One region of the Leptolyngbya sp. FACHB-541 genome, then DNA from elsewhere that is predicted to be linked to it. Evidence: predicted binding sites of a transcription regulator. Region 1 holds the regulator's gene; the other holds the start of a gene.
What was found. Region 1 encodes NtcA, which controls nitrogen genes in cyanobacteria. Its sites were predicted from a motif close to TTTGTANNNNNNNNTACAAA; they were not measured.
Positions count from the first base shown of each region.

Region 2: the regulator NtcA is predicted to act here: its motif matches at 4,927-4,946, upstream of H6G00_RS25100 (P-II family nitrogen regulator).

Region 1 is NZ_JACJPC010000041.1:43,557-50,752, reverse strand. It holds gene H6G00_RS06820 (cold shock and DUF1294 domain-containing protein) at 1-169, opposite strand, end outside; gene H6G00_RS06815 (M48 family metalloprotease) at 363-1,247, shown strand; gene nei (endonuclease VIII) at 1,253-2,077, opposite strand; gene hisB (imidazoleglycerol-phosphate dehydratase HisB) at 2,078-2,731, opposite strand; gene fabI (enoyl-ACP reductase FabI) at 2,913-3,689, opposite strand; gene ntcA (global nitrogen regulator NtcA) at 4,069-4,743, shown strand; gene H6G00_RS06790 (DUF3084 domain-containing protein) at 4,813-6,294, shown strand; gene H6G00_RS06785 (pre-16S rRNA-processing nuclease YqgF) at 6,343-6,777, shown strand; gene H6G00_RS06780 (DUF3146 family protein) at 6,782-7,045, opposite strand; gene H6G00_RS06775 (hypothetical protein) at 7,077-7,196, opposite strand, start outside.
Region 2 is NZ_JACJPC010000115.1:45,589-52,784, forward strand. It holds gene H6G00_RS25065 (response regulator) at 1-118, shown strand, start outside; gene H6G00_RS25070 (thioredoxin family protein) at 302-847, shown strand; gene pyrH (UMP kinase) at 928-1,656, shown strand; gene frr (ribosome recycling factor) at 1,643-2,191, shown strand; gene H6G00_RS25085 (family 2 glycosyl transferase) at 2,204-2,368, opposite strand; gene H6G00_RS25090 (geranylgeranyl reductase family protein) at 2,874-4,004, shown strand; gene H6G00_RS25095 (hypothetical protein) at 4,133-4,771, opposite strand; gene H6G00_RS25100 (P-II family nitrogen regulator) at 5,024-5,362, shown strand; gene H6G00_RS25105 (adenylate/guanylate cyclase domain-containing protein) at 5,642-7,195, shown strand.

The sequences.
Region 1 (7,196 bases):
CTACAGCATAGTAGTAAATCGTGTCACCTACTTTCGGGCGGCGAGTGGAGTCTTTTATTTCGGAAATGTGCAAGAAAATTTCTTGACTTCCATCAGCCGGTTGAATGAAACCAAAACCTTTAGCATCTTTCCAGGTTATCAGTTGCCCTTTAACAAGAACAGGTTCCATACAACAGCCTCATTTCATGACTATTTCAGAGTCTTCCCAGCTCAAGATCCAGATGACAACAAATTCCAATTATTGTTATAAGTCCTGACCTCAGATATAGAGCCTTTCACCCACCTGGTAGACCCAAAGATACCTCCAGTTTGAGATTCTAAAGCTTATCTATATGAATTTTTCAACGTGAATCAGGTGAAGTATGTTTGGAAATCAAATTAAAACAGCGGCTCTGTTGGGACTGCTGAGCGGACTAATTGTTTTAGTTGCTTATTATTTGGTTGGTGATGAGCAAGGACTGTTTTGGGGGTTGGCGATCGCTGCTTTCACCAGCCTGAGCTCTTGGTATTTTTCTGACCAGGCAGCCCTAGCTTCCTACCAAGCTCAGCCGACGACCCGTGAGCAAGCGCCTGATTTGTACGACATGATTGCTAAGTTGAGCGATCGCGCAGAGATTCCCATGCCAAAGGTGTTTCTGGTGCCAACGGAGTCGCCCAACGCCTTTGCTACAGGACGCGATCCCAATCATGCTGCTGTTGCTGTCACGCAAGGAATTCTTAACTTACTGTCTCCTGAGGAGCTAGAGGGCGTTTTGGCGCACGAGCTAACTCATATTCGCAACCGCGATACCCTCACCCAAGCCGTTGCAGGGACATTGGGAGGTGCGGTCACGTTTGTCGGGCGTATTCTCACCCTCGGCGCATTGTATGGACCCGTGACGCGAGATACCCGTCGAGGCGCAAACCCAATTGGGCTGCTATTCCTGATTGTGCTGGCTCCTCTCTCTGCTGCTCTGATTCAGATGGCTATTTCGCGCACCCGTGAATTTGCCGCAGATTTAGGTTCAGCTCAAATTACCCAAAATCCTACGGCTTTGGCCAGTGCGTTAGAAAAGTTGGAGCAAGTCGGACACCAAATCCCGATGCACGGCAACCCAGCCATGTCGCCTTTGCTGATCGTCAATCCTCTGTCAGCAGAGGGGCTGCAGACGCTATTTCGGACTCATCCTCCCACCGAGGAACGGATTCGCCGTCTGATCGAAATGGCACAGCAAACCCAATCTGCAGGGACACCTGCTACGGTGTAGGAATATTAGTCGCAGGGCTGGCAGGTGGGACAGTAATAATATCGCCGCCCACCTGAAAATTCTTTAACGATCGCTGTTCCACAGATGTAGCAGGGCTCGTCGGCTCGGTTAAACACGTAATGGCGGTATTCGTTGCGCTTTTGCCCCTGAGCTTTGAGTTGGGCGACAAGCTTAAGTCCATTCGTAATCCCGCCTGTTTGATAAGACTGACGGCTGACGGAGAGGACAGCTTCTGCCAGGGCATCAATCTGTTCAGAAGAACAGTCGGTAGGACGGCGAGTAGGATGGATTTTAGCGACAAACAGTACCTCACTGCGAAGGTAGTTGCCCAAGCCACAGAAAAAGCCCTGATCGAGCAATAGAGAAATAAAGCTGCGACGGTAGAAGCGTTTGTCGTGGAGGCGGGCGATCGCCTGCTCAACGGTAGTCGCTTCATCCAGGACATCGAGTCCCAATTTGCTCAGAAACGGATGAATCAGGATCTCAGGCTCGGTCAAAACTTCGATATCAGAAGCACTGTAAAGCAGGGCTGACTTCTTCTCGTTGTGGATGGCAAGCCGAAGTTGGCGGTTTGTCGCGGGATAGGCATGGGCGGCTCTGATTACCCATTTGCCATAAAGCTGATTGTGGCTGTAGATGCTCAGTTGGTTGTCAAAGCCAATTAGCATAGCTTTGCCTTTGGCAGTCACCGATATAACCTTTCGTTCCACTAGCTTTGATTCGTAAGGCTTGAGCCGCTCAAAGGCAAAGAAGATCTCGGTAACGGGGCGATCGCCAATTGCTTTTGCAATCTGGTCAGCCGCCTGCTTGATTTCTGGCCCTTCCGGCATCTACAGCACGCCTTTAGAACTGGGAATGGTATGCGCTCGGCGGGGATCAACCTCGACTGCCATTCGCACCGCCCGTGCAAACGCCTTAAAGGTTGCCTCAATGATGTGATGAGAATTAATCCCATCCAATTGGCGAATGTGTAGCGTCATTTGAGAATGGTTGACGATCGCTACAAAAAATTCGCGCACCAGTTGCGTATCGTAAGTGCCAACTCGCTCTGTAGGGATTTCTAACCCGTAGCTGAGGTGGGGCCGTCCAGAGAAATCTAGCGTAACCTGAACTAGCGCTTCATCAAGGGGAGCGAGGAAATGCCCGAAGCGGACAATGCCTTTGCGATCGCCCAACGCCTTTGCTAAAGCTTGCCCCAGCGTGATTCCCACGTCTTCGTTGGTGTGGTGGTCGTCAATTTCCAGGTCGCCTGTTGCCTGCACATCCAGATCAATCAAACCGTGTGAGGAAATCTGGTGCAGCATGTGATCCAGAAATGGGATTCCCGTTGCTGCCGAGCAGTTTCCCTGTCCATCCAGGTTCAGGCTTACGTGTACGTCCGTCTCACCCGTTTTTCGGCTAACGGAGGCTGTCCGAGCAGGTAACTCTAAATTAAAGGAAGGACGCTTTTTTGAGGAAGTCGCTGCGGGGTCGCGGGTTTGCATGAACCTGAATCCAAATTGCTGGTGAAAAAACTATTTCTATTATCTCTTCAAGATCTTAGGAAATTTCTGGCAGGAAATTTAAACCCTTGGTAGGGGCAGGTTTCGCCAAAGTGTTTGCATCGAAACAACAGAACTGTTGCTAAACCTGCCCCTACAGACATTTTGTTTGCTGGAAATTTCCTTACATCCCCATGATGGCGTAGCCCGAATCGACGTAGAGAACCTGCCCTGTAATGCCGCTAGAGAGGTCACTTGCAAGGAAAGCAGCCGTATTGCCGACTTCGGTTTGGGTGACAGTGCGGCGTAGGGGGGCAATTTCTTCAACGTGGTGAATCATGTCTAGAATTCCACCAACGGCTGAAGAAGCCAGGGTGCGGATTGGGCCAGCAGAGATGGCATTCACGCGAATGTTTTGGGGTCCGAGTTCTGCGGCGAGATAGCGGACATTCATTTCCAGAGCTGCTTTAGCGATTCCCATAACGTTGTAGTTAGGAATGACGCGAACACCGCCCAGATAGGTCAACGTGATGATGCTGCCGCCTTCGGTCATGAGGGGGCTAGCGGCGCGGCTAAGCTGCACCAGTGAGTAGGCGCTAACGTCCATCGCCAGGTTGAATCCATCGCGGCTGGTTTTGCTGAAGCCGCCGGTCAGGTCATCTTTGTTGGCAAAGGCGAGGCAGTGAATCAGAATGTCGAGCTTGCCCCATTTCTCCCCAACGGTTTTAAAGATCGACTCGATCTGCTCATCGTTTTGCACGTCGCAAGGCAAGAACAAGCTGGGTTGGAGCGGCTCTACCAGTTCTGCCACTTTCTTTTCGTACCGTCCCTTTTCGTCGGGCAGGAAGGTCACGCCCAAGTTGGCTCCAGCTTGATGAAGCTGTTGGGCGATTCCCCAGGCGATCGAGCGGTTGTTGGCGATGCCTGTGACGAGAGCGTTTTTGCCAGTCAAGTTCAGCATGAGAATCTGTGAAAAATCTTTATTTAGGCGCAACTAGGAGAATACTGGAAAACTAGGATCTAAGGATAGAGGATTCGTTTTGGTGTGGTCGTTTCACTTTAGGGCGATCGCCTTGTATCGTAGATAACATAAGCCTTTCGAGTCCCTTCATCAAAGCTCAAACCTGGCTTAATTTTGAACAAGTTCAGCGCTACCGACGCAAAGTTATGTGGATTTACTGAGGAACTTTCGATACAGGTTGGCAGATTTTGTATCGTCGTGTACAAAAAACAGTCTCGCAGTTAAGTTTTAGTGTTCTAAAGTCAGAGATCTCTCACAGGAAGCAGGGGATCTATGCATGACCTGATTCAGTCTATACGACAGTGGGTAGGGCGAGGGTATGGTAGTGACGCAAGATAGACCACCGCTAGCGAATGTATTTCGGCAGCTGAGTGGCGGGGCTTTTCCGCCTGTGGTGGAGTCGTTTGATCGAAGTAAGACTATTTTCTTTCCAGGTGATCCCGCTGAGCGCGTCTATTTTTTGCTCAAAGGAGCCGTGAAGCTGTCCAGAGTCTACGAGGCTGGAGAGGAAATTACGGTTGCTCTGCTGCGAGAAAACAGCGTGTTTGGCGTATTGTCTCTAATCACGGGACATCGCTCTGATCGGTTTTACCACGCCGTTGCTTTTACACCTGTTGATTTGCTCTCGGTTCCAATTGAGCAGGTTGAGAAGGCGCTGAAAGATAACCCTGAGCTGTCGATGCTGATGCTCCAGGGACTTTCATCTCGGATTCTGCAAACCGAGATGATGATCGAAACGCTGGCACACCGAGATATGGGTTCTCGGCTGGTGAGTTTCCTGCTGATTCTTTGCCGCGACTTTGGCATGCCCAGCCCGGATGGGATCACGATTGACCTGAAGTTGTCGCATCAGGCGATCGCCGAGGCAATTGGTTCTACCCGCGTGACAGTAACTCGTCTGCTAGGTGACCTGCGGCAAGATAAGATGATATCTATCCACAAAAAGAAAATTACCGTTCATAATCCTGTTGCCCTTAGCCAGCAATTTACTTAAGTCAACGCATCGACTCGTTCACCTCGTTCAGAATGCAGTAGGCTGTATCTGGACTGTTTCTAACCAGCGATGACCGCTCAGTTAGTCCTGATTGCAGCAATTTTAGTACTGGGGGGGGTGATCGCCACGGTGGGCGATCGCCTTGGGATGCGGGTGGGTAAAGCTCGGCTGACCCTGTTTAACCTGCGCCCCCGACAGACTGCAACGATTGTTACCGTTCTCACAGGTAGCGTTATTTCTGCTTCTACTTTTGCGCTCCTGTTTGCCTTAAGTGAGCAGCTTCGTCGCGGTATTTTCGACTATGAAGAAATTCAAGAGAACTTAACTACTGCCCGCCAAGACCTGGAAGAGGTGAGCGAGGAAAAGCAGCAAATTGAGACTCAACGAGATCAGGCGATTGAGCAACAAATGGCTGCCCGGAGGCGACTGCGACAGATTAACCGGGATTTGGAAGCGGCGGTCGCCCGTCAAGCCGGAACTGCTGCCCAACTTAACCAGGCTCAAAACCAACTCAACCAAACTCAGCGCCAACTGGGTCAGATCCGTTCTAGTTTTGAGCAGGCCCGTGCTCAACTGGGTCGGGTCACACAGCAGGCAAATAGCCTCCGGTCAGAAATTCGGGAGCTTCAGGTTGGGCGGCAGCAGTTAATTCGACAGCGGGAAGAAGAATTAGCGCTGCGGGATCAGGCGATCGCCGAACGAGAAGAACTGCTGCGTCAACTCGAAGCTCAAAGAACATTCCTCGTTCGAGAGGTGCAATCTCTTGAGCGAGAGTTTCAAGGCTTACGCCAGGGCAACGTTGCTCTCCTGCGGAATCAAGCTCTTGTGTCTCGTGCCTTTCGCATTGTTGATCCGGCTGTCGCGCCTCAGGTAATTTATCAACTATTGCTAGAGGCTAATCGAGTCGCAGTCCAAGAAATCTTACCTGATGCAGATAACTTAGATCAGCAAGTCATCGATATTACAAATGCTGAGGTTGAGCGTTTAGTCAGTCAAATTCGGGATGGACAGGAATACGTTGTGCGGATTCTTTCGGCAGGCAACTATGTCGTGGGAGAACCGTGTGTTGTAGCTGGAGAATCCTGCATTCAAGTGTTCGCGGCTGCCACCCCCAATCAGGTTGTATTTTTAGATGGAGAAATTGTAGCGTCCGTTTCTGTCAATCCATCCGCTGCCACGGACGAAGAACTGCTTGACCGAATTAGGCTATTGGCAGCGGCCTCCCAGTTTCGGGCCAGGCAGGCAGGCATATTGCTAGACATACCGCAAATTGCAGATGGTCGAACTCAAACTTTGATCAACTTTTTGCGCCAGGTAAAGCAATACAATCAGCCTGTTGAAATCCAGGCGATCGCCTCAGACATCACCTATACTGCGGGTCCAGTTAGGTTAGAGCTAGTTGCAGTTCGAGACGGCCAGGTTTTATTTGGGACAGAGCAATCCTCACCCTTATTCGTTCCACAACAACCCGATTCGCAGTCGCCTAGACCGGAACAGCCTGCCCCTAACCCAAGCAATTCAGACCGGAACAATTCAGATCGGAATAATTAGGAACAGTTCAATTGAATGAATTCTCGCAGGTTTTATTCTTCAAACCGCATGGTATCCCCGTTCTTTGACTCCAGTCAGCCAGCTATTTTGGGTTTTGATCCCGGTCGCCAAAAGTGTGGTGTAGCAGTCATGGGGCTAGACCGCAGCCTCTTCTATTGTGAGGTGATCCCCGCAGAGGAGGCGATCGCCACCATTCAGTCGTTACGCAAACAGTTTCCGATTTCGATGCTAGTGATGGGCGATCAAACCAGCTCTAAAGAGTGGAAGCAAAAGCTCAGTAGCAGTCTGTCAGAACCACTGCGAATCGTCATGGTAGATGAGCGATTTAGCACCCTGGAAGCTCGCGATCGCTACTGGCAGATGTATCCACCAAAAGGTTTGTCTCGCCTTCTACCACAAGGTATTCGTACCCTCCCCCGCCCAATCGACGACATTGTAGCGATTCTCTTAATCGAGCGTTATTTGGGCAGGTTGACGGCTTAGGCGGTTAAATCTCTGCCCGAATCGTAAACGAATAATCTCCACCTGGCTCAAGCTGGTAGTCACATTTTTCTAGGAAGCGACCTAGTGGTTCTTGAATCAGCGCTCTACCTAGAGAAGGCTCAACGGATAGCTCTCCTCGGTTAAAGCGCCACTGAAACTGCCACTGATAATCACTCGCTGTCACCTCACCTTCAATTCTGCCCTGTTGCCAAGACTGGTGAGTGATGCGGACATAGGCAGTCGTTTCAGGTAGACGCTTGGAACTCACAGTTACTTCTATTTCCTACTTGAGCTATTTCCTATTGAATGGAGGATGTTCCTACCGGTTGCGCTTCAGGTTCAAGTACCCATAGCACCAGTCCTTTTGGAATTCTAGTAAGCACAACCGTATTGCCTCTGTCAGTCATGCGTTGAGCTCC
Region 2 (7,196 bases), on a different contig from region 1:
AAAAGCCTACCTCAAACAAGGGTTGGCAACCCTGGTTAGCAAACAGGCGGTCGGCACAGAAGCCTTGATTCAAATTGTTGAGCAAACACTAAGCGTTGTGGGGAGAGCGCGCGGGTGAGGGTCAACTGAGTTTACAGCTAGTCAATTAGTCTATAGATTATGGATATCTTGTTTGAGCAACAGGAATTCTAGCTGGTTTGTCATTTGTCGCTCGTCGCTTGTTTGCGTCTGCCAAGGACCAATGACCGATGACCAATGACGAATAACCAATGACCCCTTTAGTCAGGCAACGCAAGCTCTCATGGAAAAAACAGGAACTCCCATCGGCAGCTACGCTCCTGATTTTGAGCTGCCGGGAATCGACGGCATGGTGCATCATCTAGCTCGCTACCTGGAGAAAGCTCCTGCAGTGGGCGTAATTTTTATGTGCAACCACTGCCCCTACGTGCAGCTATATCTGAGCCGTTTAAAGCAGATTCAGTCTGATTTTCAAGGTCAGGGATTCACGTTGATTGGGATCAATGCCAATGACGATAAGCGCTATCCCGATGACAGTTTCGAGAATATGAAACAGTTTGCAGCAGAACAGCAGCTTAATTTTCCTTACTTACGTGATGTCACGCAGGATGTTGCCAAAACATTTGGAGCCGAGAGAACACCAGAAGCGTTTTTAATCGATCGCTCAGGTATTCTCCGCTACAGTGGACTGATTGATGACAACGCTCAAGACCCGGAGACAGTTCGAGTAACTTATTTACGAGATGCGATCGCCCAACTCTTGACCCACGGCTCAGTTACAGTACCTTCCACTAACTCAGTCGGCTGCTCCGTCAAATGGCGGCAGTAAAAGTGGCTACCTAAATTTCACGGAATTACACCTGTGCTGTTATCTTAGGTGGAGCAACCTGAGTTAAAAATTGTCACTGCATGGGGATAACTTACCAGCGGGTTTTGTTGAAGCTGAGCGGTGAAGCACTGATGGGCGACCTTTCCTATGGGATCGACCCAAAAGTTGTGCAAGACATCGCTCAAGAGGTCGCAGCCGTCGTCGCAAACGGAGTGCAAGTCGCAATCGTCGTCGGTGGCGGCAACATCTTTCGTGGAGTCAAGGGCGCGGCTGCCGGAATGGATCGGGCAACGGCTGACTATATCGGCATGATTGCCACGGTGATGAATGCAATGACGCTACAAGATGCACTAGAGCAAATTGGCGTTCCGACACGCGTCCAAACGGCCATTGAGATGCAGGAAGTAGCTGAACCCTACATTCGCCGTCGAGCAATTCGCCACTTGGAAAAGGGCAGGGTCGTAATCTTTGGAGCAGGGTCGGGCAACCCATTCTTCACCACAGATACGACAGCGGCACTGAGAGCGGCTGAGATCAACGCCGAGGTTGTCTTTAAGGCAACTAAGGTCGATGGAGTCTATGACTCTGATCCGAGAAAGAATCCAAATGCTCGCCGCTTTCAAACCCTGACCTACGGGCATGTGTTAACCCAAGACCTCCGCGTGATGGATGGCACGGCGATCGCTCTGTGCAAAGATAACGATATACCTATCATCGTGTTCGACCTTTCCGTTTCGGGGAATATTCGCCGAGCCGTGATGGGAGAGCCGATTGGAACAATTGTGAGAGGTTCTTGTGAAATTAGCTGAAATTGAAAGCCAGATGCAGAAATCGATTGAAGCGACTCAGCGCTCCTTCAACACGATTCGTACTGGGCGAGCAAACGCAGCGATTTTAGATCGGGTGATGGTGGAATATTACGGCAGCCCCACGCCGCTCAAATCTCTGGCTGGTATCAACACCCCTGACGCTAGCACGATTACGATTCAACCTTACGATCGGGGTGCTTTGAATCTGATTGAGAAGGCCATTTCGCTGTCAGATATTGGATTAACGCCGAATAATGATGGCTCCACCATTCGGTTAAACATTCCACCATTGACTAGCGATCGCCGTAAAGAATTAGTCAAGGTTGCTGCTAAGTTTGCAGAAGAAGGCAAAGTCGCGATTCGGAACATTCGCCGAGATGCGATCGACGCAGTTCGCAAGCAAGAAAAAAGTAGCGAAATTTCGGAAGACGAGGCTCGTGATATCCAGGACAATATCCAGAAACTGACCGATAAGTACGTTGCCAAAGTAGACACCCTTCTGGCTGAAAAAGAAGCCGATATTCTGAAGGTTTAACGACTCAAATCTTTATGCAACTTGCACCTGTGCATGACGCACCACGTAAGCGACATGCAGAGGATAGCCATGTGCATAAATTGCATCTACGCATTTGAGCGCAGCGTCACGATTTTTGTAGGAGCGCAGAACCCGCTCTCTGCCGTTGGCGTATTGAATGCAAAGTTGCCAAATCATAGTCCTATCCTCGTGAATCACAACAAGCTTAGAATAAATGCTGTGGGCGATGGTTTCGCCACAGCCCACAGCATGAAGAAGGTCTAATCCTGGAAGTACCCTTTTGACTCAAGGTGACTTCATCAATCTTTCATACACAATCCTATGAGCTTCATCAGGACTTTGTACTCCGTGCAAATGTCCAATTTGATCTAAATCACAAGCACAATGCCTGTTCCGTCACATACAAGAATTCACTGTCCGGCATTGCTTAGCACTGTCCGGATTTCTGGGTAAACAAAACGCATTGAAGATAAAGAACTGCATCAACTTCCTCAGAGTTGAAGCATTAAAGCTGATTCTTCAACTCTCCTTCATGGAAGTTTCAGAAAACTTTTCGCTAAAAACGTGATCACAGCCAGCCTGGATTCTAGACTGTGAACTACGTAGTTTTGGGGTTGAGTAGCAGAATGCCCAGTGTAACTACCAGATCAATTTGGTGTACTAGGAGCTAGATTCAAAGCTTATGTTTGATTGCATTATTGTGGGCGCAGGGCCAGCCGGTGGCACTGCGGCATATCATCTGGCAAAGCGCGGACGCTCAGTTTTAGTGCTAGAAAAAGCTTCCCTGCCCCGCTATAAGCCTTGTGGCGGTGGCGTATCGCCACAAGTAGCTGAGTGGTTTGACTTCGACTTTAGCCCTGCGATTTCAATCAAGGTCAATGCGATTCGCTATACCTGGAAAATGGGCGATCCAGTCGAAGCAAAGCTAAAGGACTCAGAACCCATTTGGATGGTGCGGCGGGATGTATTTGACCATTTCCTCGTGCAGCAGGCGCAGAAGCAAGGCGCAGAACTCCGTGACAATACCGAAGTTACAGGAATTGAGTTTAAGAGTGACCACTGGCAAGTTAATACTGCAAATGGGCCCGTCACCGGACGCTACGTGATTGCAGCGGATGGAGCTAAAGGGTCAATGGCAAAATGGCTTGGTTTCAAAGACCGCAAACGCCGTTTTGCGGGAGCGCTAGAAGCCGAAGCAGCAGCCAATGTGAAAGACCCCGAATCTGCTCATTTTGAGTTTGGTATGGTCAAGAATGGCTATATCTGGAACTTCCCTAAGGCAGATGGCTACTCGATTGGTGTAGGCACCTTCCGGGGTGGTGAGCAGCAAGATTTCAAAGCAATCTTGACCGAATACGCTACCCTGTTTGGCATTGACCTTAAGACCACGCAGCAATATGGACATCCGCTTTGCTTGTGGGATGGCAACCAAAAGCTGCATACGCAAAACGCGCTGCTAGCGGGTGAAGCTGCCTGTGTTGTTGATCCGTTTACTGCTGAAGGGATTCGTCCTTCCATCTTTACTGGAGTAAAAGCAGCAGAGGCAATTGATGGGGCGATCGCTGGGGACAAAAATGCCCTGGAACGTTATACCCAAGTCATTAGCGATGAATGGGGCGCTGACATGGTCTGGGCCCAACGCCTCGCTGGGATCTTTTACCGGGCACCTGGCATTGGCTACCGGGTAGGAGTCAAGCGCCCTTCCGCAACTGAGCGGATGGTCAAAATCTTGTGTGGCGAGCTGCGTTATGCAGACGTTGCTAATCGAGCGATGAAGCGGCTAGGTGCGGGGCTGATCCCGGGTATGGGATAGGTTGCTACAGTTACCCTTCCACTACCGCAGTCCTTAAGGGCGTAGCATTCAGCAGATGAACTCTGAACCAGACCGAGGATTTCTGCCCGAATGCTACGCCCCCAAGCGAAGCTTAAATTTCAAACCTTTCAAGGTTGCTTAGAGGCTTCTAGTGCCAGAATCGCTTTCACTTCTTCAAGCAGTTGATCTTGTTGCAGGCGAATTGCTTCTAGTTGGTTCAGCAAATCGGCTAGCCGCTGGTTTTTGTCTGGTTCAGGAGCGGACTTAGGCAAGGTAGCAACCGTAAACAAACTAATGATGCTGCACCAGACCCAGTGAATCAGCCTCAGCGGGGCGTGAAGTAAAGCAACCCAGGCTTGCTGCACCAGGTTGGCGATCGCCCCAATCAGTCCCCACAGCAGCACCAACAGCAACAGCCCGATCGCCAAAGCATAGAGCGGATGCATAATCAGCCACGCCAACATCGGGTGAGTTGTCAGCCAGTCTTGAAAGGAACCTAAGACAACGTTCTGCATTCCTTCTCCAAAAGCATTTCCCATACGTCCACCGCGCTGCATTGTTCCACCAATCATTCCATCCAGGGAGGTCCTAGCACTTGCTGCCGTTTCAGTTAGGGTTGCTTTAGTTTGATGAATAGGCTGGGCAATCGTCTGGGTTGCCTGCTCAGAAAAACTAGCAGCAGCGTTCTGAGCTTCTCCAAACATTGCTGTCAGCCGATCTGTGACCTGACTTTTGACCTTTGTCACCAAACTAATTCCCTGCTCCATAATTCCCCAACCTCCCTACTGCCATTATGCTAAGTAGTGCCCAATCCGCTCAATCTGGAATTTGTCTACTTCGTATTCCTTAAAGATGCAAGTTAAACAAAACCCGATTTTGAAAGACGGTAGTGGCAAGATGAGGATTGATAGCTCTACCGTAAAATGTATTGAATGTTACAAAATATCACTTCCTAGCGGTGGTAGAAACATTCATGCTAGTAAGCGCATTAGTGAACCGAGTAAGGAGTGAAGGGATACATGAAAAAGGTTGAAGCAATTATTCGCCCTTTTAAGCTAGATGAAGTCAAGATTGCACTGGTAAATGCAGGCATTGTCGGCATGACCGTTTCTGAAGTTCGAGGATTTGGACGGCAAAAAGGACAGACCGAACGCTATCGCGGTTCAGAGTATACAGTTGAATTTTTACAAAAACTGAAAGTCGAGATCGTTGTAGAGAATGATCAGGTTGACATGGTCGTCGAAAAAATTATCGTCGCTGCCCGCACTGGCGAAATTGGCGATGGCAAAATTTTCATCACGCCCGTGGACGAAATCATCCGCATTCGTACAGGCGAGAAAAATTTAGAAGCCATTTAAGCACTAAAAGCCCTTTAAACAACACACTGCCCTTCCAGGGCATACTCTATTCCCTCTTGCCGAGACAGCGAGTTATCACATCTCGACAAGAGGGAAAATTGTGCCTGATTTTTTGGAGCGAGGCTTTCAGGCAGGAATTTTGCGTATCCGATCAAAATTTGACTTGAAGGTTCTGCCCTACCAACTGAACTTAAACAGGCAAGGCGATTAGCCTTCAAAACAATTTCTACAAATGGAGAATTGCTATAGTTCAGTTCATATTCCATTGGGTAGGACTTGATGCTGTTTGACTCTGCTCCTGATTTGGCAGCAATTGAGTTACGATTGCGGCAGCTTTTGCCCGCTAGCTTATATGCAGAAATTTGGGTTGAGCCGTTGCCCAATAGCTTAATGCGGGTGTTTGAGCATTTGCGAACGCTTCAACATGTTTTACACGGCTATATGCCCCGGCAGGTTCTAGAATTGCCGCCCTGTCCAGGTGAGGTGCGTTATTCCTGGCAAGAGGGCACGCTGTTATTCACTGACCTAGCAGGTTTTACCCCTTTAATGGAGGCAAACGCAGCCCACGGTCAGCAAGGCGCGCTGCTGCTGCTGGACATACTCAATCGCTATTTCTCCGAGATGGTCGAGATCGTGAGCAAATCAGGTGGCGATCTGCTTGAGTTCACAGGGGATGCAATACTGGTGCAGTTTCTAGCTGACTCATATGAGAGTGATGCTGCTCAGGCGGTGCGAGCAGGCTTGCGAATGCAGCGGGCAATGGCTCATTTTGAGGATATAGAAACACCTCAAGGCAAATTTTGTCTGGAGATGCGAGTAGGGATTCATACTGGACGCTTTCTTACAGCAGACATCGGCACACCGATGCGAATGGCGCATGTGCTATTGGGCAGTACGGTACAGCAGGCAAAACATGCGGAGGGGGCAGGTGAGGTAGGCAGAGTTTGTCTAACGGATAAGGTGGGCGATCGCCTTCGAAGCAAATTCCGGCTTGAGTCTCTGAATGCAGATCTCAATGCAGATCATGTCTTGGTCAAGGATGACCTCCTGCTGGACCAGCTAGGGGAATATGACATCACACCCAGTCGTCGCCGCCTTTCCAGCTCCCTCTTACTCGATCGCAGCCCACAAGGATTGATTGCTGAAATTCAAGAAGCAGTAAAGCGAATCGAGCCGCTTGCCAGCTATTTGTCCACGCCAATTCTCAATTTGTTAGTTGAAAGTGCTGCAAAACGCCAAATTTCACCAAATTTTCCAGAAGCTACTGTCGTTTTTGTTAATTTGGTTGGCTTTCCGGAGTCGATAGATAAAGCGACCTCAGATGAGGTTAAGGATGTAGTCGGCAGCTTTTCGCGCACGTTTGCCTTAGTTCATGCGGCAGTGCGATCGCACGGCGGCATTCTACAAAAAGTCACCTATCATCTGGTTGGGTCGGATATCTTAATCTACTTTGGCGTTTTGGATGCTCACACAGATGACGCTGTGCGGGCGGCTAGAGCAGCTACAGCAATACAGGAAATCGTGATGAAACTGTCTACGCTGATGGTTGAAGGTCAACCTGCAGAAGTCACCTGCCGGATTGGAATCGCGTCTGGCTTTGTATTTGCTGCCGAGATTGGTGAACCCAGAGGCAGGCGAGAATTTAATATTCTCGGTGATCCCGTGAATACGGCAGCGCGATTGTCCATGCAGGCAACCCCCAATCAGATTTTGGTGACGGAGCAGGTTTATGGAGCGATCGCCCCCCAGTTCAGCGGTGAGCCATTAGGGAAGATCGCCCTCAAGGGCAAAGTTTTACCAACCGCTATCTTTGCCTTGCAAAGCCAGCTATAGA